3 regions of the Ruegeria sp. BI7 genome follow, and region 2 is predicted to be linked to each of the others. Evidence: riboswitches for the same ligand, from Rfam matches in the RefSeq annotation. Region 2 holds a riboswitch; each other region holds the start of a gene.
What was found. A riboswitch is a leader RNA that binds a small molecule or an ion and turns the genes downstream of it on or off. The one in region 2 is predicted to bind thiamine pyrophosphate.
Positions count from the first base shown of each region.

Region 1: another riboswitch for thiamine pyrophosphate. It lies ahead of thiB (thiamine ABC transporter substrate binding subunit); the one in region 2 lies ahead of thiD (bifunctional hydroxymethylpyrimidine kinase/phosphomethylpyrimidine kinase).
Region 3: another riboswitch for thiamine pyrophosphate. It lies ahead of thiC (phosphomethylpyrimidine synthase ThiC); the one in region 2 lies ahead of thiD (bifunctional hydroxymethylpyrimidine kinase/phosphomethylpyrimidine kinase).

Region 1 covers NZ_JBQFSK010000002.1:401,420-412,213, reverse strand. Annotated here, with positions in the region: gene ACR0JB_RS09425 (thiamine pyrophosphate-binding protein) at 1-32, opposite strand, end outside; gene ACR0JB_RS09420 (GntR family transcriptional regulator) at 171-872, shown strand; gene ACR0JB_RS09415 (LysR family transcriptional regulator) at 877-1,776, opposite strand; gene ACR0JB_RS09410 (TRAP transporter substrate-binding protein) at 1,925-2,941, shown strand; gene ACR0JB_RS09405 (TRAP transporter small permease) at 3,013-3,618, shown strand; gene ACR0JB_RS09400 (TRAP transporter large permease) at 3,615-4,895, shown strand; gene speB (agmatinase) at 4,917-5,882, shown strand; gene ACR0JB_RS09390 (thiamine ABC transporter ATP-binding protein) at 5,971-6,663, opposite strand; gene ACR0JB_RS09385 (ABC transporter permease family protein) at 6,650-8,197, opposite strand; gene thiB (thiamine ABC transporter substrate binding subunit) at 8,173-9,153, opposite strand; TPP riboswitch at 9,186-9,290, opposite strand; gene ACR0JB_RS09375 (GDP-mannose 4,6-dehydratase) at 9,543-10,583, opposite strand.
Region 2 covers NZ_JBQFSK010000003.1:228,073-238,866, reverse strand. Annotated here, with positions in the region: gene cysQ (3'(2'),5'-bisphosphate nucleotidase CysQ) at 1-535, opposite strand, end outside; gene ACR0JB_RS10660 (ABC transporter permease) at 658-1,479, shown strand; gene ACR0JB_RS10655 (alpha-ketoglutarate-dependent dioxygenase AlkB family protein) at 1,476-2,078, opposite strand; gene dnaK (molecular chaperone DnaK) at 2,291-4,198, shown strand; gene dnaJ (molecular chaperone DnaJ) at 4,273-5,427, shown strand; TPP riboswitch at 5,556-5,662, shown strand; gene thiD (bifunctional hydroxymethylpyrimidine kinase/phosphomethylpyrimidine kinase) at 5,706-6,509, shown strand; gene ACR0JB_RS10635 (FAD-dependent oxidoreductase) at 6,506-7,483, shown strand; gene thiS (sulfur carrier protein ThiS) at 7,467-7,661, shown strand; gene ACR0JB_RS10625 (thiazole synthase) at 7,664-8,428, shown strand; gene ACR0JB_RS10620 (thiamine phosphate synthase) at 8,425-9,021, shown strand; gene ACR0JB_RS10615 (HesA/MoeB/ThiF family protein) at 9,018-9,980, shown strand; gene radC (RadC family protein) at 10,091-10,794, shown strand, end outside.
Region 3 covers NZ_JBQFSK010000015.1:57,057-67,850, forward strand. Annotated here, with positions in the region: gene ACR0JB_RS21190 (ATP-dependent nuclease) at 1-582, opposite strand, end outside; TPP riboswitch at 1,264-1,383, shown strand; gene thiC (phosphomethylpyrimidine synthase ThiC) at 1,493-3,283, shown strand; gene ACR0JB_RS21200 (invasion associated locus B family protein) at 3,345-3,824, opposite strand; gene ACR0JB_RS21205 (hypothetical protein) at 3,843-10,794, opposite strand, start outside.

The sequences.
Region 1 (10,794 bases), on a different contig from region 2:
TTCATCCGCATGGGATCTGCCGGTTTCAACACATGAACCTCCGTTTCGTGAGTCGCCTATTCTAATTGTCGACAATTGATTATACAGTTTTGCCGACCAGTCAATACTCAGTTCAAACCCCGGCAAAAACCTGTTAGTCCAAAGCTTGATCTTTGACTTGAGGAAACCGGATGACAAAAACCGAAGATCGTGTTGGTCGCGTCTATGATCTTGTGCGCAGGATGGCCGAGAACTTTGAGTTCAAGCCAGAATCCCAGATCAATGAGGTTGCCCTGGCCAAAAGCTTTGGCACCAGCCGGACACCTGTACGCGAAGCGCTGAACCGGCTGGTGGCCGAAGGGTTCCTGACCTTTCAGGCCAGGCGGGGATTTTTCTGCCGTCCGCTTAGCCCCTCTCAGATTCTTTCCTTGTATGAGGCCCGGATCGCGGTTGAGACGGAAGCTGTGAGGCTGGCTATTCGCAAATCCTCGGATAGTCAGCTGGCCGCATTGGTGGAAACATTGCGTGGGGTTTTGAGGGAATATGACCAGTGCGAAGACCCCCGGCGGTTGTTGGAGTTGGATGAGCAATTCCATGTGGACATTGCCAAGGGGTCCAAAAATCAGGAACTTGTGCGTATTCTTGAGAACCTCAATGCGCGCATCCGGTTCGTTCGCCTGATCGACCTAAAGAATGCGTATTTGAATGGTGGGGCTGAAACGACGAATAGCCAAATTCCCAGCCACCTGATGATCATGCAAAATATTGCAGACCGCGATGAAGGCATCGCAGTTGATACCATTCGAAAACACATCGAACGCCGCCGAGAAGAGACGACTGAGGCCGTCGCCAAAGCGTTCGCCGAAATCTACTTTGTGGATGACGATGCCTAAGCGGCTATGACTCTTGACCACGCTTGCAGGATTTAACGATGTCTTGCACCAGAATTTCAACCGCCCTCCTATGGGCCAGTGATGGCCGTGTTGCGAGGTAAAAGGTTGAGTTCCAGTTCAGCTTGTCCGGCGCAAGCTCTCTGAGTCGATCGCGGTGGGCCCAGTTTTTGATAAAGTGTACCGGCAGCGGACCCAAAAAGTGACCGGTTTCAATCATCATCGCCATTGCTTCCATATTTGCCACGGTGGCTTTTGGCTGCGCAGTCTGAAGCACCGGTGACACCAGAATGTTGTAGGAGCGCTGACAAATTTGGTGCTGCGAGATTACATCCAGATCAATCTGATCGTCGGGTAAGTCAAACAAGGGATGATCCTGCCCACAGTACAAACGATGCTCTTCCTGGCACAGTTCGGTGTATGTCAGCTCTGGGACCTGATTGCGGAAGGGAGCGATTGCAACATGCAAATCACCGGTAATCAGTTTCTGTGTTAACTCAGTTGGTGATGCGACGACCACCTCTAGCTGCACTTCGTTGGGACGGTCGAGAAACCGCTTAAGGACCTGCGCCAGATTAAGCTCTGCCAGTGTATTGACCGCATCAATGGTGCCAATCCGCAGATCTCCGGTAGTGGTCCCACGCAATTCCAGCAATTCAGCGTCGAAATCGCGGGCGCTGCGCAAGATGTTTCCGGCCTTGCGATAGGCGATTTCGCCCCGTTCGGTCAGGCGAAACCCACCGCGGCCGCGTTCGCAAATCCGATAGCCAAGCGCCGTTTCCAGATCTCGGATTCGGATGCTAATCGCCGATTGCGTAATGCCCAATGCGTATTGCGCATCCGTAAACCCACCGCATTCGACCACGGTCACGAAGGTTTCAAGCAGAGTATTTCTGAGCAGTTTCAACGCTTATCCGCCTTTCGGGAGTCGTGGTGTTATTTACATAAAAATACCTCATGTGAACATAAACAAGATGATATTTTTTTGTGTAATTTTCTATGCTGTCCTGATCCCTGAAGACCAAACCCAATAAGGCAACAGGGAAGAAACCAACATGACCTTGACCTCTCATCCCCTCAAGATAACTGCCGCAGCAGCATTGCTGGGCCTGACCCCTCTCGCCGCCTTGGCCGAGGATTGGAAGTTCGCAATCGAAGAGATTCCGGGCTCGATCATGGATGCCTACGCGCAGGAGTTCAAATCGCGCATCGAAGCCGCCACCAATGGTGAAGTGACCGTGACCGTCTATCCGATGGGCACGCTGGGCACGCCGACCGAAACGGTTGAACAGGCCGCCGACGGTGTCATCCAGTTCACCAACGTATCGATTGGCAATCTTGGCACCGTGGTGCCAGAAAGCCAGGTTTTCCTGCTCCCCTACTTGCTACCATCCGATCCGGCCGCGATTTCGAACATCCTCAGCAACTCGGAAACCATCTACGGTCCGCTGAACGATGATTTCCGCCAGCGTGGTCTGGAAGTTATGACCATGTATTCCGAAGGGCCGCAGGTCTGGACCACCAACCGCGAAATCCGCACGCCCGAAGACTTTGACAACTTCAAGATGCGGGTGATGGTGTCGCCGATCCTGCTGGAGACCTATAAAAACATGGGTGCCAGCCCGACCCCGCTGCCGTTTGGCGAAGTGTTCGGCGCGCTGCAACTCGGCGCAGTTGACGGTCAGGTCAATCCGATCCCGACCATCGAAGAGATGAAGTTCTACGAGGTCACCAGCCACCTGATCTGGGCCGGTGAGCAAGAGCTTGTCACCACCGTCGTTGCCGGTTCGGACTGGTTTGAAACCCTCAACCCAGACCGCCAGCAACTTGTGCGCGACACCATGGCCGACATGACCGGGTTCATTGATGGCGTCGTCACCGACTTCAATCAGAAACGTCTGGATATCATCAAAGAAGCCAAACCTGACATTGGCCTGGTCGTTCTGACCGAAGAAGAGCGTGACGCCTTCCGTGAGCGCAGCACGGGCACCTCTGCCGCCTATGTCAACACGGTAGGCGACCGTGGTCAGGAACTGCTGGACGCGCTGCAGGCGGAACTGTCGGGCAACTGATCCCTCCCCACCCACTCACTCAAAACTACCTCACGCGCCTTGCGCGTGGGGGCTTTCAAAGGGGGGAAACCATGCAAAGCAATACTGCCACTCCCTTCGGCTTGTTGGGAAAGATCGACGCCGTCATCGGACGGATAGAAATCTGGATCCTGGGCTGGGGGGTCACCCTGATGGCCGTGAACACCATCGCCAATGTCTTTGGGCGATATGTGTTCAACCAATCCATCTATTTTTCGGAAGAGCTGAACGAGTTTCTAATTGTGATCGTCACCTTCATGGGACTGGGCTACGCCACTCGTAAGGGCATCCACATCCGAATGTCAGCCATCTATGACGCCTTGCCAGTCAAACTGCGCAAAGGCCTGATGGTAGTGATCGCCACCACCACAGCCATCGTGATGGGTGTGCTGGCCTGGTACGCGTTTGAATATGTGCAGAAAGTCGCCTCGCGCGGGCGGATCACCCCGGCGCTGCAGCTGCCGCTGTACCTGACCTATGTCTGGGTGGTGATCGGATTGGCACTGGCCTCGTTCCAATACCTGCTGACTGCGATCCGTAACCTGAACTTCGCTGACGAGGACGTCTATGTCTCGTACCTCGAAATTGACAGCTATGAAGATCCGGAAACCGCGTCAGCCATCAAGAAATTCCAAGATACTGCGGAGGCGGACAAATGACCGAGTTGATGCTGGTTGTAATGATCGTCCTGCTGCTGGCAGGCTTTCCAATGAAAATGCCCTTGATTTCGGCGGCTGTGCTGGGGTTTCTCGTCTACTTCCCTGAAATGAACATGCAAATCCTGATCCAGCAGATGATCGGGGGCGTGAAGCCGGCTGCGCTGATCGCGGTGCCGATGTTCATTTTGGCCGCTGATATCATCACGCGAGGACATTCCGCCAACCGGCTTATCGATCTTGTGATGAGTTTCATGGGCCATATCAAAGGCGGCCTGGCAATTTCCGTCACCTCGGCCTGCGCCTTGTTCGGAGCTGTGTGTGGGTCGACCCAGGCGACGGTGGTGGCCATTGGCGGTGCGATGCGGCCGCGGATGCTGAAATCGGGCTATAGCGACAGCTTTTCGATCGGGTTGATCGTAAATGCCGCTGATCTGGCCTATCTGATCCCGCCATCCATCGGCATGATCATCTATGGCGTGGTCTCGGGGACATCGATTTCGCAGCTTTTCATCGCGGGCATCTTGCCCGGGTTGCTGATCGTAGTGTTATTCTCGGCCTATTGCATGGTGTACGCTTACCGTCACGATATCCCAGTTCTGCCTCGCGAGGGGTGGGGACAGCGCTTTACCGCGTTGCGCAAAGCCCTGTGGCCGATGGGATTTCCGGCGATCATCGTCGGAGGCATCTATGGCGGCGTGTTCTCACCCACCGAAGCGGCGGCAATCTGCGTGCTTTATGCTGTCATCCTCGAGGTTGTGATCTTTCGTTCGATCAAGGTCGGAGACCTGTTCGATATTGCCCTGTCCACAGGGGCCATCACGTCCGTCGTGTTTATCCTGATTGCCGCCGGTGCCGCCTTTAGCTGGACACTTAGCTTTGCCCAAGTGCCGCAGACTATCATCGCAGCGCTGGGGCTGGAACAAGCCAGCCCGCTTGTGGTGTTGCTAGCGATCAACGTGGCCTTCTTCCTCGGCTGCATGTTCGTTGACTCGATCGTGGTGATCCTGATCCTAGTTCCGATCTTTGCGCCGATGATCAAGGCCAGTGGGTTGGACCCGGTACTGGTTGGCGTTCTGATCACACTGCAAGTTGCCATCGGAGCCGCCACACCACCCTTTGGCTGCAACCTGTTCACCGCCATCGCCGTATTCCGCCGCCCCTTTGTCGAGGTGGTCCGCGGCGTGCCGCCCTTTCTAATCATCCTTTTGGTTGTCACCGGGCTGTTGATGGCTTTCCCTCAAATCGCGCTGTTCCTGCCGGAATTGGCGTACCGATAACCCATAAGAAACGGAGAAATCATGTCGGGTCATGGCTATGAATCTGGTCGTCTGAACCTGCCTTTTGTCGGCATCGCGACTTTTGGCAAAAAACCTTATGTCGAGAATTGGGATAAGATCGACGCTGATGTCGCCGTCCTTGGTGCACCTTTCGATTTCGGGTGTCAGTTTCGATCCGGTGCCCGGTTTGGGCCGCGCGCTGTGCGCGAAGCGTCAACCCTGTTCAGCTTTGGCCACGCCGGTGCCTATGACCACGAGGATGACGCAACCTATCTGGCCAGCGATGTGCGCATCGTCGATCTGGGCGATGCCGACATCATCCATACCAAGACCGAGGAAAGCCACGCCAACATCGAATTCGGTGTGAAGAAAATCCTCGATGCGGGCGCTCTGCCGGTGACTATCGGTGGAGATCACTCGATCAACATTCCGTGCATCCGCGCCTTTGAAGAAGATTGCGCAAAGAACGGACCAATCCATGTGATCCAGATCGATGCGCATCTGGACTTTGTCGACGAACGCAAAGGCGTCACCGATGGTCACGGCAACCCCATGCGTCGGGCAATCGAAAAAGACTATGTCTCGGGCATGACCCAACTGGGCATCCGCAACGTGTCCTCAACCGCGAAAGAAGGTTATGACGACGCGCGGGCGCGGGGTTCAGATATCCTATCGGTACGACAGGTGCGTAAACTGGGAACTGAGGGCGTTTTGGATCGTATCCCCAAAGGTGCGCGTTATTACGTCACCATAGATATCGACGCGTTCTGCCCGTCGATTGCGCCCGGAACAGGGACACCCAGCCACGGCGGGTTTCAGTACTATGATGTCCTGGAAATCGTTCAGGGGCTCAGTAAACGCGGTAATGTGGTTGGCATTGATCTGGTTGAGGTCGCCCCTGCCTATGACCAGACCGAAAGTACGCAGATTCTTGCGGCGCAACTGCTGCTGAACTTCCTCGGATTCATTTTCCACAACCGGCAATAAGGTCCCTCCCCGTCAGTCCGGCGTGCAGAAACCTTTCAACTACGCGCCGGGCTGCGAGCTTCCTTTCGCAGGTTTCCATCCAATGTCCCTACCCCAAATAGTCGCGCAGGCTGGGCGGTGGATTGTCCAAAAGGTCCCGGGTCGGCGCAGGAGGATGTGCCTGTTCGTTAGACACAAGAACCGTCTGACTGGTAATGCGGCGCGCGTCCTGCGGGTCGTGGCTGACCATAAGCAGGGTCGCTCCGGTTTCCGCCAGCAACCCAGCCACAAGATCAAGCATTTCATCCTTCAGTGCCGGCCCCAGCGCCGCAAACGGTTCGTCCAGCAGCAACATCTGACGACGCTGCACAAGAACCCGGGCTAATGCGACCCGGCTTTGCTGACCTCCAGACAGTTCGGCTGGCTTGCGATCACCCAGACCCGGCAGGGCAACCCGATCTAGTGCGGATTGGACCTGAGATTGCTCATCAACCGTCAACCGCCCGTTCGGGCGCAAGCCCAAAGCGATATTCTGTTCGACCGTCAGATGTGGGAATAGATTGCCATCCTGAAACAGCATCGCCAAAGGGCGCTTGCCAGGGGCGCGGTTGGATATAAGGTCTCCGTCCCAGAATACCTTTCCCTGTTTGAGGTCACGAAACCCGGCAATCGCCTCAAGCAGTGTCGACTTTCCCGCGCCAGACGGCCCAATAATGGCTACACTGGCACCGGTCTCGACGGCAAAATCAGCACGCAACGAAAATTTTCCGTTCTCGATTACGCAGCCTTTAAGTTTCAGCATGCAACCGCCCTCCGCGATCCAAAAGCCAGAATGCCCCCATCGACAGTAACAACAGCAACAGAGCTGCCCCGGCCGCTGCTTGCATCTGATACGCCCCCATCAACCGATAGATCTGCAAGGGCAAGGTCGCGATCTGTGGATCGGCGAACAGGGCAATAACTCCCAGATCTCCCATCGATAGCGCGGCTGACAAACCCGTGGCAAAGCGGATCTGTGGGCGCATGCGCGGCAACAGGACGCGGGCAAAGAATGTTTTCTTGTCCATGTCCAGCGACAGGGCAAGCCGTCCGTGTCGCGCCACCACGTCGCGGGCTGCCGGCACCAGAATGCGTAGCGCGAAGGGCAAGGCCATGACGGCATTCACCAACGCGGTTACCGGCAATGCCAGTGTTACTGGATTAGCGATGGGGCGGATCAGAATGAACATCCCGGTACCAATCACCAACGGTGAAGCCGCCAGTCCCAAAATACCGCTAAGCTCGACAATCCCGTAACGACCGGTTGCAACGGCCATGGCCATCGGCAGTGCAAGCATCAACAAAACAATCGTACTAGCAGTGGCAACCAGAACCGATATCACCGCCGCACGGAACACCAAGGCAGGCATTTCGAGCAACCCAGATAGGCCAGAGATCGCCACGGCAGCCAAAGGAAGAAGCAGAAACGCTGCCGCGAGCCCGATCCAGCACGCATCGACTGCAGGCGCGCCGCCATCCCATCGTTGTATCGCGCGATCCAATCCAGCGCCGAACCCGTCACCACGCGAAAACTTCAAAGCAGCTAGCGCGGCAGCAGCGGTCAAGGCCAGTTGCACCGCAGAAAGCAACGCCGCGCGGCCAAGGTCGAAATCGTAGGTAAAGGATTGATAGATCGCGAGTTCAAGTGTCGTTGCGCGGGGCCCTCCGCCAAGAGTCAACGCGACGGCAAAGCTAGTCAGGCAAATCGCAAAGATTACGGCCAGAACACTTGGCAGAATGCGCCTTAACATTGGCAGTTCGATCAGACGGAACATGGCAAAGCCGTCGCAACCCAATTGCGCGGCCAACCGAAATCTTTCTGCCGGAATTTCCTGCCACGCCTGCAGGATCAGCCGCGTGGCAAGTGGTAGGTTGAAAAATACATGGGCTAGAACCACCCCGTGCAACCCATAGATGCGCAGCGGCGGCAAACCAAACAGACCTAAAAAATCTGAAATCCAGCCGGCACGTCCGAAAACCTGCAACAACCCAAGGATCGCGACGATGACCGGCAGGATAAAGGGGGCGCCCAATAGGGCGATCAGGGCAGACCGCCCACGAAACCGACGCCGCGCCAGTGCCCGGGCGACCGGAATAGCCAGCCCGGCACTGAACAACGCAGACAACACCGCCTGAACCAGCGTAAAGCGCAGCGCCGCCCAATCGGCCGGACCCAACCCACCCGCTGTATCAGCGCGCAGGGCTACCGCGGCCAATGTGCCCAATATCAGCGCAGCAACCAGTGCCGCTGCGCCAACACCCGGCCAAGGGCTTACTGGCTGAGCGCGCCCAGCCATTCCGCAAGCGCCTGATCCCGCACGGCGGCGGCTTCATCCGGGGTATACAGCAAGGATTTCTCAGGCGTGATCAACGTGTCAAACCCTTCGGGCAGGCCAGCCGCAGGGGTCACTGCCGGATACATCCAGTTGGTGGTCGGGATGATCTGCTGGAAGGTGTCCGAGACCATGAATTCCAGAAATTGATCCGCCAGTTCGGGCTGATCGGTACCGGCCAGCTTCGCCGCAACTTCAACCTGCATATAGTGGCCCTCATCAAAGGCAGCCGCTGCTTTGCTGGCGTCATCCTCGGCGATCAAGTGATAAGCAGGCGATGTGGTGTAGCTGAGCACCATGTCCGCCTCACCCTCAAGAAACAGGCCATACGCCTCGGACCAACCTTTGGTCACGGTCACGATATTGTCGGCAAGCCCGGCCCAGATTTCGGGGGCTTCGTCTCCATAAGACGCTTTGACCCACAACAGCAGCCCCAGACCCGGAGTGGACGAACGCGGGTCTTGAATAATGATCTTGCTTTCACCCTCGGCCAGTTCACGGAAATTGGCAGGTGCCGCCGCATCTGCGTTATGGACAAAAGCAAAATAGCCCCAGTCATAAGGCGCGAACACGTCATCCGACCATTCAATCGGCAGGGTATAATCGGCGCTGACCGAGTTGGGAGCAAACAAGCCAGTTTCCTTGGCCGCTGCGATCAGGCCGGTGTCCAGCCCAAGCACCACATCGGCGTCCGTGTTTTCACCCTCAAGCCGAAGACGCGACAACAGTGCCGCGCCGTCTTCGACGCCCACGAGGTTCAGATCACAGTTGCATACTGCTTCGAAAGCTTCTTCTACTTTCGGGCCCGGACCCCAGTCCGAGACAAAGCTGTCATAGGTGTAAACGGTCAGCTGAGGTTTGTCGGCCGCGACAGCCGCTGTTGCGCTCAGAAGTCCCGCAGCAATCATCAGATGTTTCATGTCATCCTCCATTGCGGCGAGAGGGCAAGGGTGGATGAAACCGTTACCTTTCCCTCCGCCGGTTCTAGCCGGTTCAGGTTCTACGGGTTCGCCAAAAGCATCTCAGCGCGGCAGGCCACGCACCCCGAGGTGAGGTTGTCAGTAGGTTGGAACGGACGAAAAGACAACCGGGTTAAAGTGCTTTTTTTGGATGCTCAAATTGGCATCCGTTCAGTTGGATTGAGAGATGCGCAACATAAGCGCCCTGAGGAACAATCACCGTAGGAAAGGTTTTGAACTACGTTCCGGGTACTGGAACAATTTGCGTTTTTACCCTTGAGAATTTCAGAGGCCGAACCTCAAAACTGAGAGGACGGCCACCAATCTTTTAGGCCTGAAGGCTAACCATCTTACCTTTCGGTCCCAGCCGCGTTGGGACGATAAAAGTCGCGGTACCACTTAACAAACTCAGCCACACCATCTTCGACCGAAGTCCTTGGTTGATAACCGGTCAATTCCCTGAGCAGCGATGCATCGGCCCAAGTTGCGGGCACGTCACCGGGCTGCATTGGCATCATGTTTTTATTCGCCTTGATGCCAGTGGCCGTTTCGATGGCTTCAATAAACGCGGTCAGCTGTACCGCATCATTGTTGCCGATATTCACCACTCGATGGGGGGCGATCGGTGACAAACTGTCCCCTTCTCGAACATTGCCGTCTGCGGGGCGCACAGGGACGGCGTCCATCAGCAGGCGGATCGCCTCAACCAAATCTTCGACATAGGTAAAGTCGCGTTTCATGTCACCGTGATTATAGACATCGATCGCATTGCCCTCGAGGATCGCTTTGGTGAATTTGAACAGCGCCATGTCCGGGCGACCCCAAGGGCCATAGACGGTGAAAAACCGGAACATGGTGATCGGCAAATCGAACAGATGCGCATAGGAATGGGCCATGCTTTCGGTCGATTTCTTGGTGGCCGCGTAGAACGACATCTGATGATCGGCGCGTTGGGTTTCCTTATAGGGCATCTCGGTATTGGCGCCAAAGGCCGAAGAAGTCGAAGCCAACAGCATGTGTTTTGGCGGATGCGCCCGCGCCGCTTCCAGAATTTCGAAAGTCCCTATCACATTGCTTTCCAGATACGAGCGCGGATTCTCGATCGAATAGCGCACCCCAGCTTGGGCAGCGAGGTGAATGACATAGTCAAAACCATGTTCCCCGAACAGCTCCATCATCAGGCCGGGGGTTTCGACCTTGCCGATGACGGGCGAAAAATTCTTACCATTGGGTTCGCGCGCCAGCATGTCGTGGCGGGCCTTTTTCAACGACACATCATAATAATCGTTCAGAGAGTCCAACCCCACTACGTGGTACCCTTGGGCCAGCAGAAGCTTGCTCAGATGAAAGCCAATAAAACCGGCTGACCCGGTGATGAGAACGCTCTGCATAATGTTGCCCTTGTAAAAAACTTGGTATTTCGGGCCTTTTTAGTGCGAGATCAAGGGAAGATACCACCACAGTTATCGCAGAAAACGGTGTATTCTGCTGTGCCCTTTCGCCACCCGGGCGACGCGTAGCAATAATCTGCCATTGTATAGGATTGGCAGCAGCGGACGCCAAAGGTTGCCAGCATTAATCATGCGCATAATTGACGCGCAT
Region 2 (10,794 bases):
TGTAATCCTCGGTGGCCTGATCGCGGTGCGATTTCGACGCCACGATCAGAAGCGCTGAATTGTCCGGATTAGACACTGAAATGGAAGTCACCTCCCCAGCCTGGGCTTTGTCCAATGCTCCGGTCTCTTCAACCGACTGACCATCGGCTTGTGTATAAAACATGCGGCCCTTTGCAGGCGCATAAACCACGCCACGCGTTGGAACGCCGTTTTCGACCAACGCAATATTCACCGTGAAATCGCCGCGCCGGTTGATGAATTCCTTGGTGCCGTCCAAAGGATCAACAATCAGGAATCTGTCACCCTTTTCTGAATGCGAGGCGGACTGTTCCTCGGTCACCAGTAGAATATCCGGGAAGGCATCGCGCAGACCGGCCGAAATCAAGGCATCGGCAGCTTCGTCTGCTTCGGTCACCGGGCTGGAATCGGATTTGACCTTTACGTCGAAATCATCCGAATTGTAGATCTTCATGATCTTGTCACCGGCTTCCAGGGCCAGCCGTCGAATGACGGGAATGAGGGCGTCGTAGGTCACAAAAAAGCTCCGTTCCTGTGATTTGTTGATCGAATAGCCTGACGGCCTTATGATGTGCCGGTTACGGAACGGCAAGAATTTCGTGACAGATTGCAGGCGAAAAAACGGGAAAGACGCTTCGGGTGTATTATTTCAAGCGAAACCAGTCCTTACTGGGCGGCGCGTTCACAACGGCCGAGCTGATTTTCCACGCCGTTGTTCGCAGCATACGGTCCCAGCATCACAACGCGGTCGTGGCCATAATCATCAACATCTTGCAGGTTCTCGCCCTGGTTTTAGTGTTATATACGATCCTGTCTTTCCTGGGACCACGTATTGCAAGAATCCGGGGCGAATTTGTCCTGTTTCTGCTGTCGGGCGTGTTTCTGTTCATCACCCATATCAAATCCGTCAGCGCGGTAGCTGGGGTCGGGACCGGCAACAACCCGATGATGCTGCATTCGCCGATGAACATGGTTGTCGTCCTGTTGGCCACCGCTTTTGGGGCGCTTTACACGCAGATTGTGACAATCATCGTGATCCTCTTTATTTATAGTGTAGCAGTCGCGCCAATTGAAATTCAGGAACCGGGCGGCGCTTTTGGCATGTTGATCCTGAGCTGGTTTGTTGGCTGCGCAATTGGCGTCGTCTTCATGGCTCTGCGACCGTGGTTTCCCACTTTTGTGACAGTCCTGACCAATATCTACCGGCGCTTGAACATGATCTTTTCGGGTAAAATGTTCGTGGCGAATGCGCTGGGCGGTGCCACGTTGGCCATGTTCACCTGGAACCCCCTGTTTCACCTCATCGATCAGTGCCGCGGTTTTCTTTTCCGCAATTATTTTCCTCGCAATACCAGCTGGGAATACGCGCTTTGGGTGGGGCTGATCCTGCTGCTGATCGGCTTGTTGGGAATTTTCTTCTCTCGTCAGCACGTGTCCCAAAGCTGGGAGGCGCGCCGCTAACCGGCCACACGCAGCGTCAGGTTGATCCGACCACCCTTGGGCAACAGTTTTGATGATCCGAACCGGATGCGGTCGACGCCGTGATAGGTCAGCCGGGCGGGCCCGCCCATGATCACCACATCACCCGAGTTCAACCAGATGGATTCGGTCTTGCCGCCCCGTGTCTGGTTGCCGATGCGGAACAGGGCATCATCCCCCAGTGAGATCGACAGGACCGGCCAGGAAAAATCGGCCTCGTCCTTGTCCTGATGCAACCCCATCCGAGCCCCTTCGCCGTAGTAGTTGATCAAACAGCAATCAGGATCACGGTCCGCGCTGGCAAGGTCGCGCCAGATACCAAGAATCTGCTCCGGGATCGCGGGCCATACCGCGCCTTTGGGGTGTTGCGTCTGATATCGGTACCCCGTCTTGTCGGTGACCCAGCCCAGTGACCCGGCCGACGTCATACGCACGGACATTTCCTTACCCGATGGCGTGACTGGCCGGAACAAAGGGGCCGATTTCAGAATCGGCCGCAGGCTGTCGATCAGCCGCTCCTGCGCGGGCCCGTCCAGCCAGGCTTTCCTGATATCAAAACCGCGTAAAAGCAGCCGCGCCATCCGAGAATCCCCGATCCTTGCCAAAACCTTGCCAAAAAGGCCACAGATTCCCGAAAACCTGCGTTTTACAACGCTTGCAGGCCTCTGATCCCGCCCTTATATACGCCGGGACGCGCGATGGTGTAGGGCTGTTGCGCACATCAGATCGGGGCCGGGTGCCATAACGGGTTCGGACCTCGGGACATCGCCTTGAAGAGAAAGGGATTGAACATATGGGAAAAGTAATCGGGATTGACCTCGGAACCACCAACTCGTGCGTGGCCATCATGGACGGCTCGCAGCCGAAGGTCATCGAAAACGCCGAAGGGGCGCGGACCACGCCCTCGATCGTCGCCTTCACCGAAGATGAGCGACTGGTCGGTCAGCCTGCAAAACGCCAGGCGGTCACCAACCCCGACAACACGATCTTTGGTGTTAAGCGTCTGATCGGTCGTCGTGTGGATGATGCAGAAGTCGAAAAAGACAAGAAAATGGTGCCGTACGCCATCGTCGATGGCGGCAATGGCGACGCGTGGGTTGAAGCCCGCGGTGAAAAGTACTCCCCAAGCCAGATCTCGGCCTTCACTCTGGGCAAGATGAAAGAAACCGCCGAGAGCTATCTGGGTGAGGAAGTCACGCAAGCCGTGATCACCGTTCCTGCATATTTCAACGACGCACAGCGTCAGGCCACCAAAGACGCCGGTAAAATCGCCGGTCTGGAAGTGCTGCGGATCATCAACGAACCGACAGCGGCTGCGCTGGCCTATGGTCTGGACAAGGAAGAAACTCAAACCATCGCGGTCTATGACCTTGGTGGCGGTACTTTCGACGTGACCATTCTGGAAATCGACGACGGCCTGTTCGAGGTCAAATCGACCAACGGTGACACCTTCCTGGGTGGTGAAGACTTTGACATGCGCATTGTCAACTACCTGGCGGATGAGTTCAAAAAGGAACACGGTGTCGACCTGTCGCAAGACAAGATGGCGCTGCAGCGTCTGAAAGAAGCTGCTGAGAAAGCCAAGATTGAGCTGTCTTCGACTTCGCAAACCGAAATCAACCAGCCGTTCATCTCGATGGGTTCGAACGGTCAGCCGCTGCACATGGTCATGAAACTGACCCGTGCCAAGCTGGAATCGCTGGTTTCGGACCTGATCAAGAAGTCGATGAAGCCCTGCCAGGCCGCTCTAAAAGACGCTGGTCTGTCGGCTGGCGACATTGACGAAGTTGTTCTGGTCGGTGGTATGACCCGGATGCCGAAAGTGATCGAAGAGGTCACCAAGTTTTTCGGGAAAGAGCCGCACAAGGGTGTGAACCCGGACGAAGTGGTTGCCATGGGCGCCGCCATCCAGGCCGGTGTTCTGCAGGGCGACGTCAAAGACGTAGTTCTGCTGGACGTGACCCCGCTGTCGCTGGGTATCGAAACGCTGGGTGGCGTGTTCACCCGCCTGATCGATCGCAACACCACGATCCCGACCAAAAAGTCTCAGGTCTTCTCGACCGCCGAGGACAACCAGAACGCCGTAACCATCCGCGTGTTCCAGGGTGAGCGTGAAATGGCTGCGGACAACAAGATCCTGGGTCAGTTCAACCTCGAAGATATCCCGCCTGCACCACGCGGCATGCCTCAGATCGAGGTGACTTTTGATATCGACGCCAACGGCATTGTCTCGGTTTCGGCCAAGGACAAAGGCACCGGCAAAGAGCAGAAGATCACCATCCAGGCCTCGGGCGGTCTGTCGGATGAAGACATCGACAAGATGGTCAAGGACGCCGAAGAGAACGCGGAAGCCGACAAGGAACGCCGCGAGCTGGTCGACGCCAAGAACCAAGCGGAAAGCCTCATCCACTCGACCGAAAAGTCGATGGAAGAGCATGCCGACAAGGTCGACCCGACCACCATCGAAGCCATCGAGCTGGCAATTGCCGCGCTGAAGGACGAGCTGGAGACCGAGAATGCCGACAAGATCAAGTCGGGCATCCAGAACGTCACCGAAGCGGCCATGAAGCTGGGCGAAGCCATCTACAAGGCACAAGCCGAAGAAGGTGAGGATGAGCCTGCGGCGGCAGATGCTGCGCCGGGTGAGGACGACATTGTTGACGCCGAGTTCGAAGATCTGGACGACGACAAGCGTAACTAACGGGTAACCGGGCCAATGTGGGCCGGTCCGGTTGCCGGGCCGGCCCAAATACGTTGAGGCTGAAGGAAATACTGATGTCAAAACGCGACTACTACGATGTGCTCGGCGTATCAAAGGGCGCATCAGCGGATGAAATCAAAAAGGGTTTTCGCAAGAAAGCCAAAGAGTTGCATCCCGATCGCAACAAAGACAACCCGGATGCCGAGTCGCAGTTCAAAGAAGCCAACGAGGCTTATGATGTTCTGCGCGACGCCGACAAAAAGGCCGCATATGACCGTTTCGGCCATGCCGCCTTTGAAAACGGTATGGGCGGCGGAGGTGGTCGTCCGGGCGGCGGCTTTGGACAGGGTGATTTCTCCAGCGCATTCTCAGACGTGTTCGACGATCTGTTCGGCGATTTCATGGGCGGTCAGCGTGGCGGCCCCGGTGGCGGGCGCCGTGCGGCGCGCGGATCGGACCTGCGCTATAACCTGCGCGTGACGCTGGAAGAGGCGTTCGCGGGCCTGCAGAAAACCATCAGTGTTCCTGCTGCCGTGGCCTGTTCGGCCTGTGACGGATCGGGTGCAGAAGGCGGAGTGGAGCCGACCACCTGTCCAACCTGTTCGGGCATGGGCAAGGTGCGTGCACAGCAGGGTTTCTTTACCGTCGAACGATCCTGCCCGACCTGTTCGGGTCTGGGTCAGATCATCAAGAACCCCTGTAAAGCCTGTGGCGGTGCAGGCCGCGTGGAAAAAGAGCGTGCGCTGTCCGTCAACATCCCCGCCGGTGTCGAGACCGGAACCCGCATCCGCCTGGCAGGTGAGGGTGAAGCTGGGATGCGTGGTGGTCCTCCGGGTGATCTGTATATCTTTGTCGAAGTGTCGGATCATAAGCTGTTCGAACGTGACAGTGTGAACCTCTATTGCCGCGTTCCGGTCAGCATGGCCAAGGCCGCGCTGGGCGGTTCGATCGAAGTGCCAACCATCGATGGTGGCCGCGGCCGCGTGCAAATACCGGCAGGCAGCCAATCGGGCCGTCAGATGCGCCTGCGCGGCAAAGGCATGCCCGCCCTGCGTGGCGGCGGTGTGGGTGACATGTTCATCGAACTGGCGGTGGAAACGCCGGTCAACCTGACCAGTCGCCAAAAAGAACTGCTGAAAGAGTTCGACGATTTGGGTGAGGATAACCACCCGGAATCAAAAAGCTTTTTCTCATCCGTCAAATCCTTTTGGGATGGGATGAAGGGCTAAGATCACTCCACCAAGTTGCCAAAAGGCCGATCCCCTTGGGTCGGCTTTTTTCGTTTTATAGGTCCAGTTTGTCCATGAACTTCGCGAAAATTGGCCCTTGAATCCCTTCGCATCCCCTGAGATTGTCGCGCCAACCGTTGGGGTGCCCTGATCAAGGGGCTGAGAGGCGTGAATGCGCTAACCCATCGAACCTGATCCGGGCAATACCGGCGTAGGGAACGGTCTACACAAACAGACGTTTTCCATGCTGCGTTGCCCCCTGATGATGGAGCAACGATATGGCGCATATTGCCCTGACAATTGCGGGCTCGGACAGTGGCGGTGGTGCCGGGATTCAGGCGGATCTTAAGGCGATGTCTGCGTTGGGCGTGTATGGGGCCAGCGTGATCACGGCGGTCACGGCGCAGAACACGCGGGCTGTGACCGCAGTGCATGGCATACCGCTCAACGTAGTGGCCGCTCAGATCGAGGCGGTGCTGACCGACCTGGATGTGAGCGCGATCAAGATCGGCATGCTTGCGACCCCTGAAATTATTCAAACCGTTGCCGAGACTATCGCTGGGTATGATGGCCCCGTCGTTCTGGACCCGGTGATGATCTCCAAATCTGGCGATGCCTTGCTGGCACAGGATGCGGTTCAGACCCTGCGTAATGTTCTTGTGCCCCAAGCGACCATGCTGACCCCGAACCTGCCCGAGGCCGCGTGTTTGTTGGGCACCACGGATGCCGAATCCCCCGATCAGATGATCGCGCAGGGGACGGCGCTGTGCGGGCTGGGGGCGCGGTCGGTATTGATGAAAGGCGGACATGGGCGCGGCGACGTTTGCCACGACGTCTTGCTTGATCCTTCGGGAGTTGTGGCAGAATTCACCGCCACTCGGCGCAATACGCGCAATACGCATGGCACCGGTTGCACCCTGTCGTCTTCGATAGCAGCCGGGCTGGCGCGAGGGCTGGGCCTGACCGACGCGGTCGCGCAGGCGCATGAGTATCTGCAAGGGGCCATTGCTAAAGCTGACAGTCTGATGGTCGGACAGGGGCATGGCCCGGTTCATCATTTCCATCGGGTCTGGCCCGCGTGACGGTCTGGTCGGTCATAGGGGCCGGTGTGGCCGGGCTCGCCGTAGCCAGCGAGCTAGTGTCGCGCGGGGCGCAGGTTCAGGTGTTCGATCCCGGCGGCCCTCCGGGCCCGCATGGGTGTTCTTGGTGGGCTGGGGGTATGCTGGCCCCGTGGTGCGAGTTTGAAAACGCCGAAGAACCGGTGTTGCGGCTGGGCAAGGCTGCGTTCGAGTGGTGGACTACGCGTACTCGGGTGGAACAACGTGGCACGCTGGTTGTTGCCAACCCGCGTGATCTGCCGGATCTGCGTCGGTTCGCCCGTCGGACCGGGGGGTATACCGAGATTAGTCAGGCTGAAATTGCCAATTTAGAGCCTGATTTAACCCGTTTCACCAAAGGTCTGCATTTCACGGATGAGGCTCATCTGAACCCGCGACAGGCGCTGCGGGATCTGCACCGCCAATTGCAGGACCAAGGGGTGGTTTTCCGCCGGAAACTGGTCCCGACCCAGCTGGAGAATGCAATCGATTGCCGCGGTCTGCACGCGCGTGAGGTATTGCACGACCTGCGCGGCGTCAAGGGAGAGATGTTGGTGATCCGCTGCCCGGACGTGAACCTGACGCGACCTGTACGTCTACTGCACCCCAGGATACCGCTGTACATCGTGCCGCGTGGGGATGGTTTCTACATGCTGGGCGCAACGATGATCGAAAGCGAAGACAGCAGCCGTATCACGGCCCGATCTATGCTGGAACTGCTCAGCGCCGCCTATGCGCTGAACCCCGCCTTTGGCGAGGCCGAGGTGCTTGAGATCGGTGTCGATCTGCGCCCGGCTTTTCCCGACAACCTGCCCCGCATCCGGCGGCTGGGGCATACGATTTATGCCAACGGACTGTACCGCCATGGCTATCTGCTGGCCCCAGCGCTGGCGCAGGGAGTGGCCGATCTGGCGTTGGACAACAAACATTCGGAGATGGTTGATGAAGATCGTGCTTAATGGTGAATCGCGCGAGGTGCGCTCCGAAATCCTCTCGGATCTGTTGGTCGAATGCGGGTTCTCTGGACGGGTAGCGACAGCTGTAAACGAAGACTTTGTGCCCTCGGGTCTGCGCATTGCTCAAAAGTTGACCGATGGCGACCGGGTTGAAGTCGTCGCGCCGATGCAGGGAGGCTGAGGATGAAAAGCTTTTATGGGACCCAACTTCCCAACTCATTGATGCTGGGCACGGCGCAGTACCCCAGCCCCGCCATTCTGGAACAGGCGTTTCGCGAGAGCGGCGCGGGTGTTGCCACAGTTTCCTTGCGCCGTGAATCCGGGGCTGGGCAGACCTTCTGGCAGATGATCCGCGAGCTGGGCGTGCTGATCCTGCCAAACACCGCTGGTTGCCACACGGTCAAAGAAGCCGTAACCACCGCCCATATGGCGCGTGAGGTGTTTGACACTAATTGGATCAAGCTGGAATTGATCGGCCACACTGACAGTTTGCAGCCAGATGTGTTTCAACTGGTCGAGGCCGCGCGCATACTGACCGAGGACGGGTTTCAGGTTTTCCCCTACACCACCGACGACCTGATCGTGGGCGAGCGTCTGCTGGCCGCCGGGTGCGAGGTGCTGATGCCTTGGGGTGCACCCATCGGGTCGGGGCGCGGGCTGAACAATGAATATGCTCTACGCGCGATGCGGGCCGAGTTCCCCAATGTTCCATTGGTTGTGGATGCCGGGATCGGCCTGCCCAGTCACGCTTCGCAGGCGATGGAGTTGGGTTATGACGCCGTTCTGCTGAATACCGCTGTCGCTCGTGCTGGAAACCCTGTGGCCATGGCCCGCGCGATGATACTGGCGATTGAGGCCGGGCAACTGGCGCATCAAGCCGACCCGATCGAGGCGCGCGATATGGCCGAACCGTCAACTCCGGTAATCGGAAAGGCCTTCTTATCATGATGTTAGGCCGATTTTATCCGATCTTCGACCACTCTGATTGGTTGCGCCGGATGCTGCCCCTGGGTGTGAAGCTGGTGCAACTGCGGATTAAGGATCAGCTTGATGTGGTCATACGGGAACAGATCGCCCAATCACGGGACTTGTGTCGTGCCCACGACACCGTGCTGGTGGTCAACGACCATTGGCAGGCGGCTATCGACGCTGGTTGCGAGTGGATTCATCTCGGGCAAGAGGATCTGGACGAGGCCGATCTGAAAGCCATCCGCAAGGCGGGGCTGAAACTGGGTGTCTCCACCCACGATGATGATGAATTAGAGCGAGTCCTGACCATGGACCCGGATTATGTGGCTTTGGGCCCAGTCTATCCGACGATCCTGAAAAAAATGAAATGGGAACAGCAGGGCCTGCCACGCGTCACCGAATGGAAGACGCGGGTGGGGGATATCCCTCTGGTCGCGATTGGCGGCATGAGCGTTGAGCGGGCGCCGGGCGTCTTGCAGGCGGGGGCCGACATCGTCTCGGTCGTCACGGACATCACGCTGAATTCCGATCCAGAAACCCGCGTTCGCGAATGGATCGAGGTCACGAGATGAGCCGCTATGCCCGCCAGATGATCCTGCCCGAGGTTGGACCGGCAGGCCAGACCCGCCTGTCAGCAGCGCGGGTTCTGGTGGTGGGCGCAGGCGGGTTAGCCGCCCCGGTCTTACCCTTGTTGGCCGGGGCCGGGGTAGGGCAATTGACCATCCTGGACAGAGATGAAATCGCGCTATCGAACCTGCATCGGCAGACATTGTTCGCTGAATCCGACTGTGGGCGCTCCAAGGCCAAAGTCGCCGCAGAACGCTGCCGGGCGCTGAATGGTGACATCACCGTAATGGCCGAGAATCAGGCTCTAACAAATCAGAATGTGTTAAATTTTGTCCGCAGCTCTGACATTGTTCTGGACTGCGCGGACAGTTATGCGGCCAGCTATATCCTGTCGGATACCTGTTTGTTGCAGGGCAAGCCGCTGATCAGCGCATCCGTATTGGGGCTGACCGGCTATGTCGGTGGGTTCTGTGCTGGCGCGCCGTCCTTGCGTGCGGTGTTCCCGGATGCACCGGATAGCGGCGCGAGCTGTGCAACGGCCGGCGTGCTGGGCCCTGTCGTTGGGGTAATAGGTGCCTTGCAGGCGCAAATGGCGCTGGGCGTGATCCTTGGCCTGGACCCCTCGCCTTTGGGACAGTTGGTACAGTTTGACGCCCGCACGCTGCGCAGCACCACATTCCGATTTGACGGCGCACCGGAACCGGCGCACCACTTTCGATTTCTTTCCGCCAGCCAATTGACCGAAGATGATGTGATCATTGAACTGCGCACCCGGGACGAGGCCCCCGAGCCTCTTCACAGCAGAGCACGTCGGGACATTGTTGAATCCCTGAAAACAGAGCCTAACAAAGGAAAAAGACTTGCGCTTTGTTGCTCTAGCGGATTGCGCGCATGGCGGGCGGCTGAGCAAATTCAATCGGATTGGTCCGGTGAGATTGTCCTGGTTGCAGCCTCAACTACATGAGTGAATTGATACACGAGGTAGGTGGAAACCGGTGACTATCGACCAAAGGGGTCTAAGGTTGTTTGGGCGCGTTAACCTTTCGGAAACCGATTCTGCGCAAATCTGAGCGCATGACTCAGGACGCCTTTGCCGAAGCCCCGATGCTGTTTGAAAGTGACGAAGCCCCGGTGGCGCCCCTGCCCTCGGGGCGATTGCCGTCCTATATCAAAGACCACCGGAAACGCCTGCGGGAACGGTTCATGTCAGGTGGATCAGCGGCGATCCCGGATTATGAACTGTTGGAACTGGTGCTGTTCCGTTCAATCCCGCGGCAGGATGTAAAGCCGCTGGCACGGGCGCTGATGGACACGTTTGGGGATTTCAACCGGGTTCTGACCGCGCCCGAGGAACGGCTGCGTCAGATCAAGGGCGTTGGTGACACGGTGATCACCGATTTGAAGATACTTGAGGCTTGCGCCCATCGCATGGCCCGGGCGCGGGTGATGCAGCGGCACGTGATTTCAGGTTGGGATGCACTGCTTGACTATTGTCACACCACGATGGCCCATCGCGAGACGGAGCAGTTCCGGGTGTTCTATCTGGATCGCAAGAACGTGCTAATCGCGGATGAGGAACAGGCCAAGGGCACCGTCGATCACGTACCGGTCTATCCGCGCGAAGTTGCGAAAAGGGCGTTGGAATTGAATGCGTCAGCCTTGATCCTGGTACACAATCACCCTTCGGGCGATCCGACCCCGTCGCAATCAGATATCGACATGACCAACCGGATACAGGACGCATGTCTGGCCCTGGGGCTGACGCTGCATGATCATCT
Region 3 (10,794 bases), on a different contig from region 2:
GACCAATGGGGACGTTCTGAAGTTACGCAGCTCATTTTCGACATCGCGCAATGCCGGCAAGCTCACCACCAAATACGATTGTAAATCCGAGAAGCGGACAGCTTCACCGATTTCATCGTCCCAATCGATTTCCGTGAGATCGATTGCAGGGTTGCCTCCGCCTTTTAGTTCCCACTGATAGTCCTCCAAAGTCAGATCACCGGCAACGATTTCCTCTGTCCCTAGCGCCTCTCGCACGCTCAGCCTCGGGCGAAACCGATAGAAAATGCGCGCCTTGTTAGCCTCTGTTTTCCAAGTTGCAACCAATGCTTCCTGGTTCACGATTCCTTCAAAACCACTCAATTCAACACCGATAAGAACTTGATTTGGATGAGCGATGTCGACGCTGGTATGGATGTCTTCCCTAACAAGGGAGCGGAACATGGAAGGAAAGGATACATCGAGGCATATTTGCACAGCACGAAGTAAAGCCGTCTTGCCAGTGTTGTTTTCGCCAATAATGCAGGAGAGATCGTTGTCGATGCTAACATCAGCACTCTTTAAACCACGATAATTTTTAACAACAATTCTAGAAATTCGCATCCGAAACTTGCCTCTTGGGTTGTTCTGTAGAGAACCAATGCACCATTGGCGATACTATGCAATTGCATTTTGGCCTACCAAGCAGCTTCGATGAAATAGTCTCAAACAGAAGTTCAATAGTTTTCCAATGTCCGCTCATGGAATGCCGCAAAGCAGCGTTTCGGATTTTGACCAAAGGCAGCTTTGGGCCGCAAGCGATCAGGGCAGGGCACATTGTCGCTCAACATTGTTCAGCGCAAAACCTTACGCTGTGAAGCTGTCGGTCTGGGAGTTGTGTCTGCTCTCGGAGGTTCTCGATGCGCGTCGCAGTCGACGATCGTATTTCTGCAGTCTGAGACAAGCTTGTTAAGTCTAAATCAGCGAAATCCACCAAAATGCATGAAAATCTTAAGTCGTTGAATTATTGGGAAGACGAGTCCCATTAATTCGGTCTCATTAATTACGTACTCCGACAATTCTCCCTCAAAAGAGGGAATTACCCAATAAGACGTCTTATGTTAAATAACTGCGTTTAACTTACCGTCGATATGCGGAGTATCTGTCGAATAGGTCGGCATGCGCATCAGATAGGACCGTATTTCTGGTGACACACTGCACCGAATGGAAGGTCCCGGCCGTTCGAGAAAATCTGAAACAAATGAATTTTGGTGCTTGTTTAAGCCGTGAACCTCAAGCTAAATCACCTGTACGCAGGGGAGTCCCACCAAGGGGACTGAGAGGCTGACGGGGCAATGCCCGGCGACGCGACCCTTTGAACCTGACCCAGTTGATACTGGCGTAGGAAGCTAGGGCGCGCAGGCCACATTACCGGGCAAGCGCACTCCGAACAGGGGGCTGTCTGCCTTCTCGTTTCCCCAAGCCAAAACTCATCTGGTGTCTTTTTAAGTTGAACTGCTTGAGGAGCACCAACATGAACGTCCCCAACCCCAAAATCACCGCCGGTGAACTGCCCGCATCGCGCAAGATCTATGTAAACGGCACATTGCACCCGGATGTGCGCGTGCCAATGCGTGAAATTTCGGTCCACCCCACGGCGGGGGAGCCACCCTTGCCTGTGTATGACAGTTCAGGGCCGTATACCGATCCGCAGGTGATGACGGACATTCGGCAAGGTCTGGCGCCGCTGCGTCGCAAGTGGATTGAGGCTCGAGCAGATGTCGAAGAATATGATGGACGTAAGATCAAACCGGAAGACAACGGCTTTGTCGAAGGTGATCGGTTGACGCCCGAGTTCCCTGTGCGCCCGCGCCCTCTGCGCGCCAAGGATGGAAAAGCTGTGACGCAGCTGGCCTATGCCCGCGCCGGCATCGTCACCCCGGAAATGGAATTCATCGCCATCCGCGAAAACCAATTGCGCGAAGGTGTCGTTGAACAGCGCGAAGGCAATGATTGGGGTGCAAACATCCCTGATTATGTGACCCCGGAATTCGTGCGGGACGAGGTCGCCGCTGGTCGCGCCATTATCCCTGCGAATATCAACCACCCTGAAAGCGAACCGATGATCATCGGGCGTAATTTCCAGGTCAAGATCAACGCCAATATGGGTACCTCGGCTGTGACCTCTTCGATGGAAGAAGAGGTCGATAAAATGGTCTGGTCGATCCGTTGGGGTGCTGATACCGTCATGGACCTGTCGACCGGCCGCAACATCCACAACACTCGTGAATGGATCATCCGCAACAGCCCGGTGCCGATTGGCACCGTGCCGTTGTATCAAGCGCTGGAAAAGGTCAACGGCATTGCCGAAGACCTGACATGGGAAGTGTTCCGTGACACGCTGATCGAACAGGCCGAACAAGGCGTCGACTATTTCACCATCCACGCAGGCGTGCGCCTGCATATGGTACCGATGACGGTAAAACGGGTTACCGGTATTGTGTCGCGCGGTGGGTCGATCATGGCCAAGTGGTGCTTGCATCACCACAAGGAAAGCTTCCTCTATGAGCATTTCGACGAAATCTGCGACATCTGCCGGGCCTATGATGTGTCGTTCAGCCTAGGCGACGGTCTGCGTCCCGGCTCTATCGCCGACGCCAATGACGAGGCACAATTTGCCGAGCTTGAGACGCTGGGTGAGCTGACCAAAATCGCGTGGGCCAAAGATTGTCAGGTGATGATCGAAGGCCCCGGACACGTAGCCATGCACAAGATCAAAGAAAACATGGACAAGCAATTGGAGTGTTGCCACGAGGCGCCCTTTTACACGCTTGGCCCCCTGACCACCGATATCGCGCCGGGCTATGACCACATCACCAGCGGCATTGGTGCTGCGATGATTGGCTGGTTTGGTTGTGCGATGCTCTGCTATGTCACGCCGAAGGAACATCTGGGGCTGCCGGACCGGGATGATGTGAAAACTGGGGTTATCACCTATAAGATAGCGGCTCATGCCGCTGATCTGGCAAAGGGTTTGCCGGGCGCACAACGTCGTGACGATGCGCTGTCCCGCGCCAGGTTCGAGTTCCGCTGGGAAGATCAGTTCAACCTGTCGCTGGACCCGGAAACGGCGCGGGAATTCCACGACCAAACCTTGCCCAAACAAGCGCATAAGGTGGCGCATTTCTGTTCCATGTGCGGGCCGAAATTCTGCTCGATGCGGATCAGCCACGACATTCGAACTGAAGCGCAGAAAGAGGGGATGGAGGCCATGGCCGCCAAATTCCGTGAAGGCGGCGACCTTTACATGCCCGTGAAAGACTAAACACCGAGGCGGAGCCGATCCTTTCGGCTCCGCACGCTCTTGCATTGAAGGGAAACTACTCTCAGGGCAATAGATCGGATACTTTGCTGAACCCAGTCAAATCGAAGCCAAATGAAATTGGCTCTCCGACCCTGTTTTTAGCGTCGATCTGCAATTGATTACCTGCCCGCATCGCAGACATCCATTCCTGGGAAACTGGCGAACGGGCAAAACAACCTTGTGCCTCGCATGTCAGGAACTCCAGACGGGCGACCTCGGCATCATCCACCTTTGCAACCAGCCCTTCCGAGAACAAAAGACCGAATGGCAGGGTCAGCACGGTCTCAGTCTCGTCCTTACCTGCAGCCTTTATAAATGCGATGGACGTAAGCCTTTGGTTGTTTTCGGTCAAAACGATGCTTTGGGTCATTTCGCAGATCAACTCGGACCCAACGGCCCGATTGCTGCAATTGACCGACCATGGCGGCGCTGCGCCTTCCTGCGCAGCAAGGGGAGTTGCCAATCCCAATGTGACCCCCAAAGCGCTTATCCAAGTTTTCATCCTGCTGTCCCTCATCGATTAGAATTGTAGTCCAAGGCCAAGACCTACCTGTAGGGCCCTGGTTGAGTCTCCGAACAAATGATCGAGGCTCAGATTGACAAAGCTGCTGTCATCCAGCGCAAACAGCCCCAACCGGGCCGAGACCAAGCCATGCGCGTCGCCGACAAAGCTGGTGTTTGAAAACCCACCGTCAGCGGTGCTCGCTCCGTTGAACCCGGCGGTGACCGATACGGTATCATCCGACGAGAGAATGGCACCAACCTGAAAACTTGCGCGAAGCTTCTGCGAGGCACTCAGGGTTTGCTCGGTTCCGATTTCCAGCGAAGGCGTGAACGAATAGATCATCTCGCTATCGTCTTGCAGAACGACCCCCGCTAGGGTTGCATCGCCATTGCTTTCGGTTGCCAGACGTGTGGCATCAACGGCTACCTCAGGGCGCAGATAGGAACTGCCGCCCGCGAACCTGTGGTCATAAGCAAGGCTGAGACGCAGGTTCTGATGGTTCATCTTGTGCTTGATCTCGCTGACACCAACGGTGCTTACGATTTGACCGTTGGGCAACACGCCACTGATCCCGCCCGCGCTGAGCGTATCATAGTCTGACCAACCGGCCGACAGCTGGGCTGCAAACTCCCACGCGCCGGTGTATTTGGTCAGCGAGGCACCCAGATTGAACCGATCACCCGTTGCATTGTAATTCGACCCGTTCCGTAGGCTCATCTCGTCATAGCCTACCGCGAACCCAGCGAATAGCTCATCCCCAACCGGCAGACGGACACCAGCCGACAGGTTGGTGTCGTTGATGTCCAGCTCTTCGTACATGCCGGTCTGATCGCGGTCATAAAAAGACCGCCCGCCTGAGAACCAGACACAATTGCGCGGGTCATCCCCGAACTGGTAATCGGTAAACCGTTCGCAATTGTGCAGTGTATCCGCAAATACCCGGGTGCCATAAAGCGCATCCACGGCATCGGCGGCATAGTCGGCAGTCGACAGGCTTTCGATTGCGGCGATGACATCGGCCTCGGACTGCATGTTGCCGATCAAGGCGAACAGTTGGCCTTGGGCAGCCGATCCCTGCCCGTTCAGAACTTGGTTGATGTAATCCCCGATGGCCGCCTGATTGGCGTTCATGCCGGGGGTCGAATAATCCGGCGTGATCACCAGGTCGACCGAACTGCCGTCAGAGGTGGAGCCGTTCAGGCCGATGGAATAATCCAGCACCACAGTGTCTTCGATCAGCGTGCCCGCGTCTGCGGCGGTTCCATCAAGATTGATGATGACAAGCGGCAAGGCCCTTTCCAGCGTATTCAGCAGTGGCACCAGCGTACCGCCCATGGTGGCATTACCGGTGGCATTAACCAGGTCGCTGTTGCCACCCGATGCCCCAGAGGTCAGGAAATACACGTCGAAGGTTGACGTTGCCGTTGCTCCAAAGGCCAGGCTTCCGGTCAGGTTCAATGTCTGGCTGACATTGCCGCTGAAGGTAAAGTCACTGGCCGCAACCGTCGCCGTCAAATCTCCGTCCAGACCCAGATTGGCCCCCAGTACAAAATCACCGTTCACCTGCATGAAGCCGTCAGCACCCAGATTGACCGTATCCAACGCATAGAAGGCCGCGCCGTCTTCGACGGTAAAGCCGTTGGTGCCTGCGCCAAGATCCATGTTGCCAAGGGCCGTACCCGCAAGCGAGATTTGTTCGTTGCCGTCGCCTCCATTCACCAATTGATCGTTGCCGGCGATCAACAGGGTATCTTTAGACAGGGTCAGCACATTGTCGGTGCCGCCGTCCACAACGATTGATGCGCCTGACCCCGCGTCGCCGGTGCCGCCCATGACGACGCCGTCAAAGCCAAGTGTGATCGCGTCTGCGCCATCGCGCCCCTCGGATTGTGCCAAGACGCCGATGCCGCCCTCGCCCACCGACAGGATGTTACCATCAAGCGTCATGTCGATGGCGCCACCAGAGCCCGCACCACCAGCAGCCCCGCGATAGACCGAGTCCACCATGCCACCGCCGCCGCCAAGCGACTGCGCCACAACACCAATCGCATTTTCGCCCGTCGTGACGATGTTGCCGGATTGCGAGAATCCGATATCACCGCCATCACCGCTATTTGCAGCAGACAGGTTTACCGTGATCCGGCTGGCCTCCATATCGGTTGAAACGAGACCGCCGCCGCCACCGATACTTTGGATAACGAACCCGTGCGATCCAGTTCCACTGGTAGTCATGTCCCCGATATTTGCAAAGCCGACATCACCACCGTCACCGGTTGAGTCGTCTTGCGCGCCCAGCGTTACATCCGCACGCCCAAGACCCGAGATGACAACTTCGCCCCCACCGGCACCGATACTCTGAACGCTTTGGCCAAAGGATCGGTCACCACTTGTGAACACGTTGCCGTCCAGCGAAAGGTCGATATCGCCGCCATCGTTGTTGAAGCTGGGATCAGAGCCCAGGATCACAGACGCGGCCTTTTCGATCCCGGCTTCGCCATTCGTATTGCTGTTCAGCACAAGTTTGCCGCCACCGCCGCCGATGGATTGCGCCGCACCGGCGGACGAGAACGCGCCATCGGTGCCAACATCACCGATCCGGCTTCCGTCCACGTCACCACCACCGGCGTCATCCGTGTCAATCGCACCCAGACGTGCGGTGATATCGATAGTGTCACCGTCTTGAACATCCACCGTGGTCGCGGATGTTCCACCGCCGCCACCGACACTCTGCAACATCAGGCCGGTCGAGCGATCGCTTGTGGTGGCAATGTTGCCGTTATGGGCCTGTGTGATCTGGTTGCCCGCCATACCCGACACGTCATCGCCACCAAGGGCGATATCGCTGCTGACGACCGAGCCGGTCGCGCCAGCGGTCGTGGTGGTGAAATCGACAGAGGTATCAGTATTGCCGCCGCCGCCATTCACCGATTGGACAAAGACCGCCTCGCTGCCCGCGCCATTGACCAGAATATCTCCGGTCGAGTTGACAGTTACAGTGCCCACCGAACCGGTGGATCCCTCCCGAGCCCCCAGCGCCTGCGAGATTGTGTAATCCAGCACCGAGACCAGCGGGGACGACACCGAATAACCCGCGTTGCCGCCGCCGCCGCCAACGGATTGGGCATAGATGCCAAACCCGTTTTCGGCATTCACAACAATTGTGCCAGTGTGGTTGACCGTGACGTCTCCTCCATCAGAACCCGATCCGCCTGATCCGCCAATGGCGATCTTCGAATAGGATTTGCCCGTCATTGTGTTCTTAAGGTCGTTCACGTCCATCGCAACGGCCAGACCGCCATTGCCGCCGCCGCCACCGACAGATTGTGCAAAGATGCCGTAGGCGCCTGTGCCATCCACTTGAACGTCTCCGGTGTTGGTGACGACCACGTTGCCGGCAACATTGCCGCTGCCGCCCGATCCGCCGATATTCAGCTGCGCGGTCGGAGAGCTGCTGTCCCCGGTCTTTAGCCGCAATGTCCCCGTGATTGAGCTGCCGCCATTGCCACCGCCGCCGCCGACGGATTGGGCAAAGATACCATGCGCACCGGCACCCGTTGTCACGATCGTACCGGCATTGGTCACCGCGACATTGCCGCCCGTGCCACCCGTACCGCCTGATCCGCCCAGACCAAATTGCAGCGCCCGCCGCGTAGTGGCCTCGGCCCCGCCATAGCGCCCGTCAACCGAGATGGTCGAGCCGCCATTGCCGCCGCCGCCACCGATGGACTGGGCAAAGATCCCGTGACTTTCCGTACCATCGGTCAGGATCGTGGCATCGGCTTCGTTGACGACGGTTACCGTGCTGCCCGCGCCGCCAGTGCCACCAGTTCCGCCGATCAGAATGGCGTTTGTCGTTGATCCTTCCGAGGATCGGCCCAAGATGATGTTGCGCACCTGTTGCGCGTCGCCTCCGCCACCGCCAACGGATTGCGCATAAATACCGATAGACTTGTCACCTGTTGTTGCGATGACATCGCGGTTAGTAACCGACACTGCCGCAGACATCGCACCGGTGCCGCCATTGCCGCCAATCGAAATTGTCGCTGTGTTGCCGATCTCTTTGCGCAGGTTGATGATGCGGTTTTCCACCAGGCCACCCATGCCGCCTCCGCCGCCGACGGATTGCGCATAGATGCCGTGCGCCATCGTGCCCGCCGTGGTGATCATGCCGTCATTCACAACGGTCACAATGTCCGACGTCATGCCGTCCCCGCCAGTGCCTCCGATGTTGATCGAGGCTGCCGTCCCCACGGTTGATGGGTTAACGAAGGATTTGATCGTATCCAGGTTTCCCTGACCCGCCTGCACCATACCGCCAGTGCCACCTGCACCGCCCACCGATTGCGCCAGCAACCCGATCGAGCGTTCCCCCAGCGTTGCGATCCGTGCGGTACTGGTCACATCGACCGTGCCACCTACGCCGCCAGAGCCTCCGGTGCCACCGATGGACAGTGATGCCGAAATGCCGCCACCGGCCGAGTTGCTGGCCTTGCCGCCATTGCCGCCACCGCCGCCCACGGATTGCGCGAACACCGCATGGGCATCGTCGCCCTGGGTGACCACGGTGCCCGCGACCACAGAAGTCACGTTACCGGCCGCGCCACCAGTGCCACCCGCCAAACCGACCGACACACTGGCCTTGTTGCCCTTGCTGTCGCCGGTCTTTGGCGTGCCAATGCTGACCGAGGTAGACGAAGAATTGCCGCCGCCGTTGCCAATAGATTGGGCAAAGAACCCGTAAGAGCGGTCACCCGCAGTGCTGATGATACCGTCCGAGCTGGCAAAAACATCGCCGCCACTGCCGCCGGTGCCACCGGCTCGGCCGATCTGAATGTTGACGTTGCCGCCATCCACCGAGGTCGAGGCCGAGTTATAGCCCGCATTGCCACCACCGCCACCAACGGATTGCGCGAACAGCCCATGGGAATCCGCACCGAGCGTTGTGATGTCGCCGGTATTGCGCACATCGACTGTCCCACCGATGCCGCCCTGACCTGTCCCGCCGCCAACAGCCAGGCCAAAACCCTTGTTGGTTTGGTCCGAGGCAAGTTCATAGGCAAAGGCCAGGTTCAGGGCTGCGTTACCCCCGCCGCCACCAATGGATTGGCCGAATACCCCGTGGCTACTGTCTTGTTTCGTAAGAATATCGCCGTAATGGTCAATATCGACCGTCCCACCATCCCCAGCGGTTCCGGCATCGCCGCCAATGGCAACCACAGCCGACATGCCGGTTTTGTTGCCAGAAGAATCCGCTGGATTCACTTTGCCTTCAAGCTCATCCAGCACGTTGTTGTAATTGGCAATTACCGAGTCATCCACGCCCGTATTGGTCGGTGTCTTTCGGTCGGTTGAATCGCCGGTGCCGCCGTTACTCTGGTTGCCCGTTGTTTTGCTGATACCCACAACCGCGTTGACCCCGGCGTCACCGCCACCCCCGCCAATGCTGGACGCCTCGATCCCGTGCGCGCCGACACCGTCTGTCGTGATAGTGCCTGCTGCCGCTAGGGCGGTTCCACTCATGACGGTCACGTCGCCAGCGTCACCACCGCCGCCACCAAAGCCGCCGATGCCCATGGCGATGGGTGAACTGTCCTTGGTGCCGACAAAGGTCGCGTTGATCCCGCCAGTACCGCCACCGCCGCCGATGCTTTGGGCAAAGATGCCACGCGCGTGATAGCCATTGGTCGATATATTGCCGGTTTGCGTAACAACGACGTTGCCCGCATCTGCGCCGGTGCCGCCATGACCGCCCAGACCACCAACGATGCTCAGGTCGGTTTTGCCGTCGGAATTGTTGGAATCGCCATAGTTCAGCTGCCCGGTCACATTCAGCGCGCCGTTACCGCCGCCGCCCGCGATGGACTGGGCCAGAACGCCGTGCTTCCAATTGCCCGCAACGGCAACCGATCCGGCATGATCCACGCTCACATCGCCCGAGACATTGCCATTGCCGCCGAAACCACCGACACCAAATGTGACCGAGGGGATCTTGCCATCCTTGCTCAGCGCAATCCCGCCCGACACGTTCAGGCCACCATTGCCACCGCCGCCGCCGATGGATTGCGCCATCAAACCGGCCGAGCCATCGGTATCCGGCTTTTCTTCGTTGAAGACCCCCATGTCGATGAACAGACGCTCCAACCCATAGGTCGAGGCCAGCTCTTCGGTCTGATCCACGATGGTATCGCCCAGGAAATCGCGCAACTTGTCTTCAAAAGTTGTGGTGTCAGGGATCGAAATATCGTCCGGGTCCGTCGTGACCGTGATATCCGCCTGCGACGTGACTGTGACATCGCCCGCCTGACCACCGTTTCCTGCGAACCCCCCAACACCCACGATCAGCGAGCTGTCGGACACGATCCCGCCCGACACGTTCAAACCGCCATTGCCACCGCCACCGCCAACGGATTGCGCCAGCAGACCGGATTGGCCGGTGCCATGCGCCATGATCGTGCTGCCGGAGCCAATGTTTACGTCGACGTTCCCGGCATTGCCGCCACCGCCGCCAAAGCCGCCGACCCCGACAACGACTGCATAGGATTTGCTGCTATCCGTTTGCCCCGCCCCTGGTTTGCCGCTGATCGCGATTCCGCCAGAGACATTGGTGCCGCCATGACCACCGCCGCCGCCCAGCGATTGCGCGATAATTCCGCTGGCGCCTTTGCTTTCATCTACGGCGAAAGTGCCGTCGGATTGCAGCACCATCGGCACCGCCTGCACGTTGCCGGTGTAATCCAGGTCGACATCACTTGCATCGCCGCCTGATCCACCAAATCCACCCACGCCCGCTGCAACGGAAAAGATCGTGTCAGACCCCGACGGTTTGGTCAGCGCCAATGAGCCCGAGATATTCACACCGCCGGTGCCGCCACCGCCGCCAAGGCTTTGGGCGAAGATACCATGCGCCCCGTCGCCTGCGGTCACTACGTCGCTTTGAACGTCCAGCGTTACCGTACCGGCATCACCG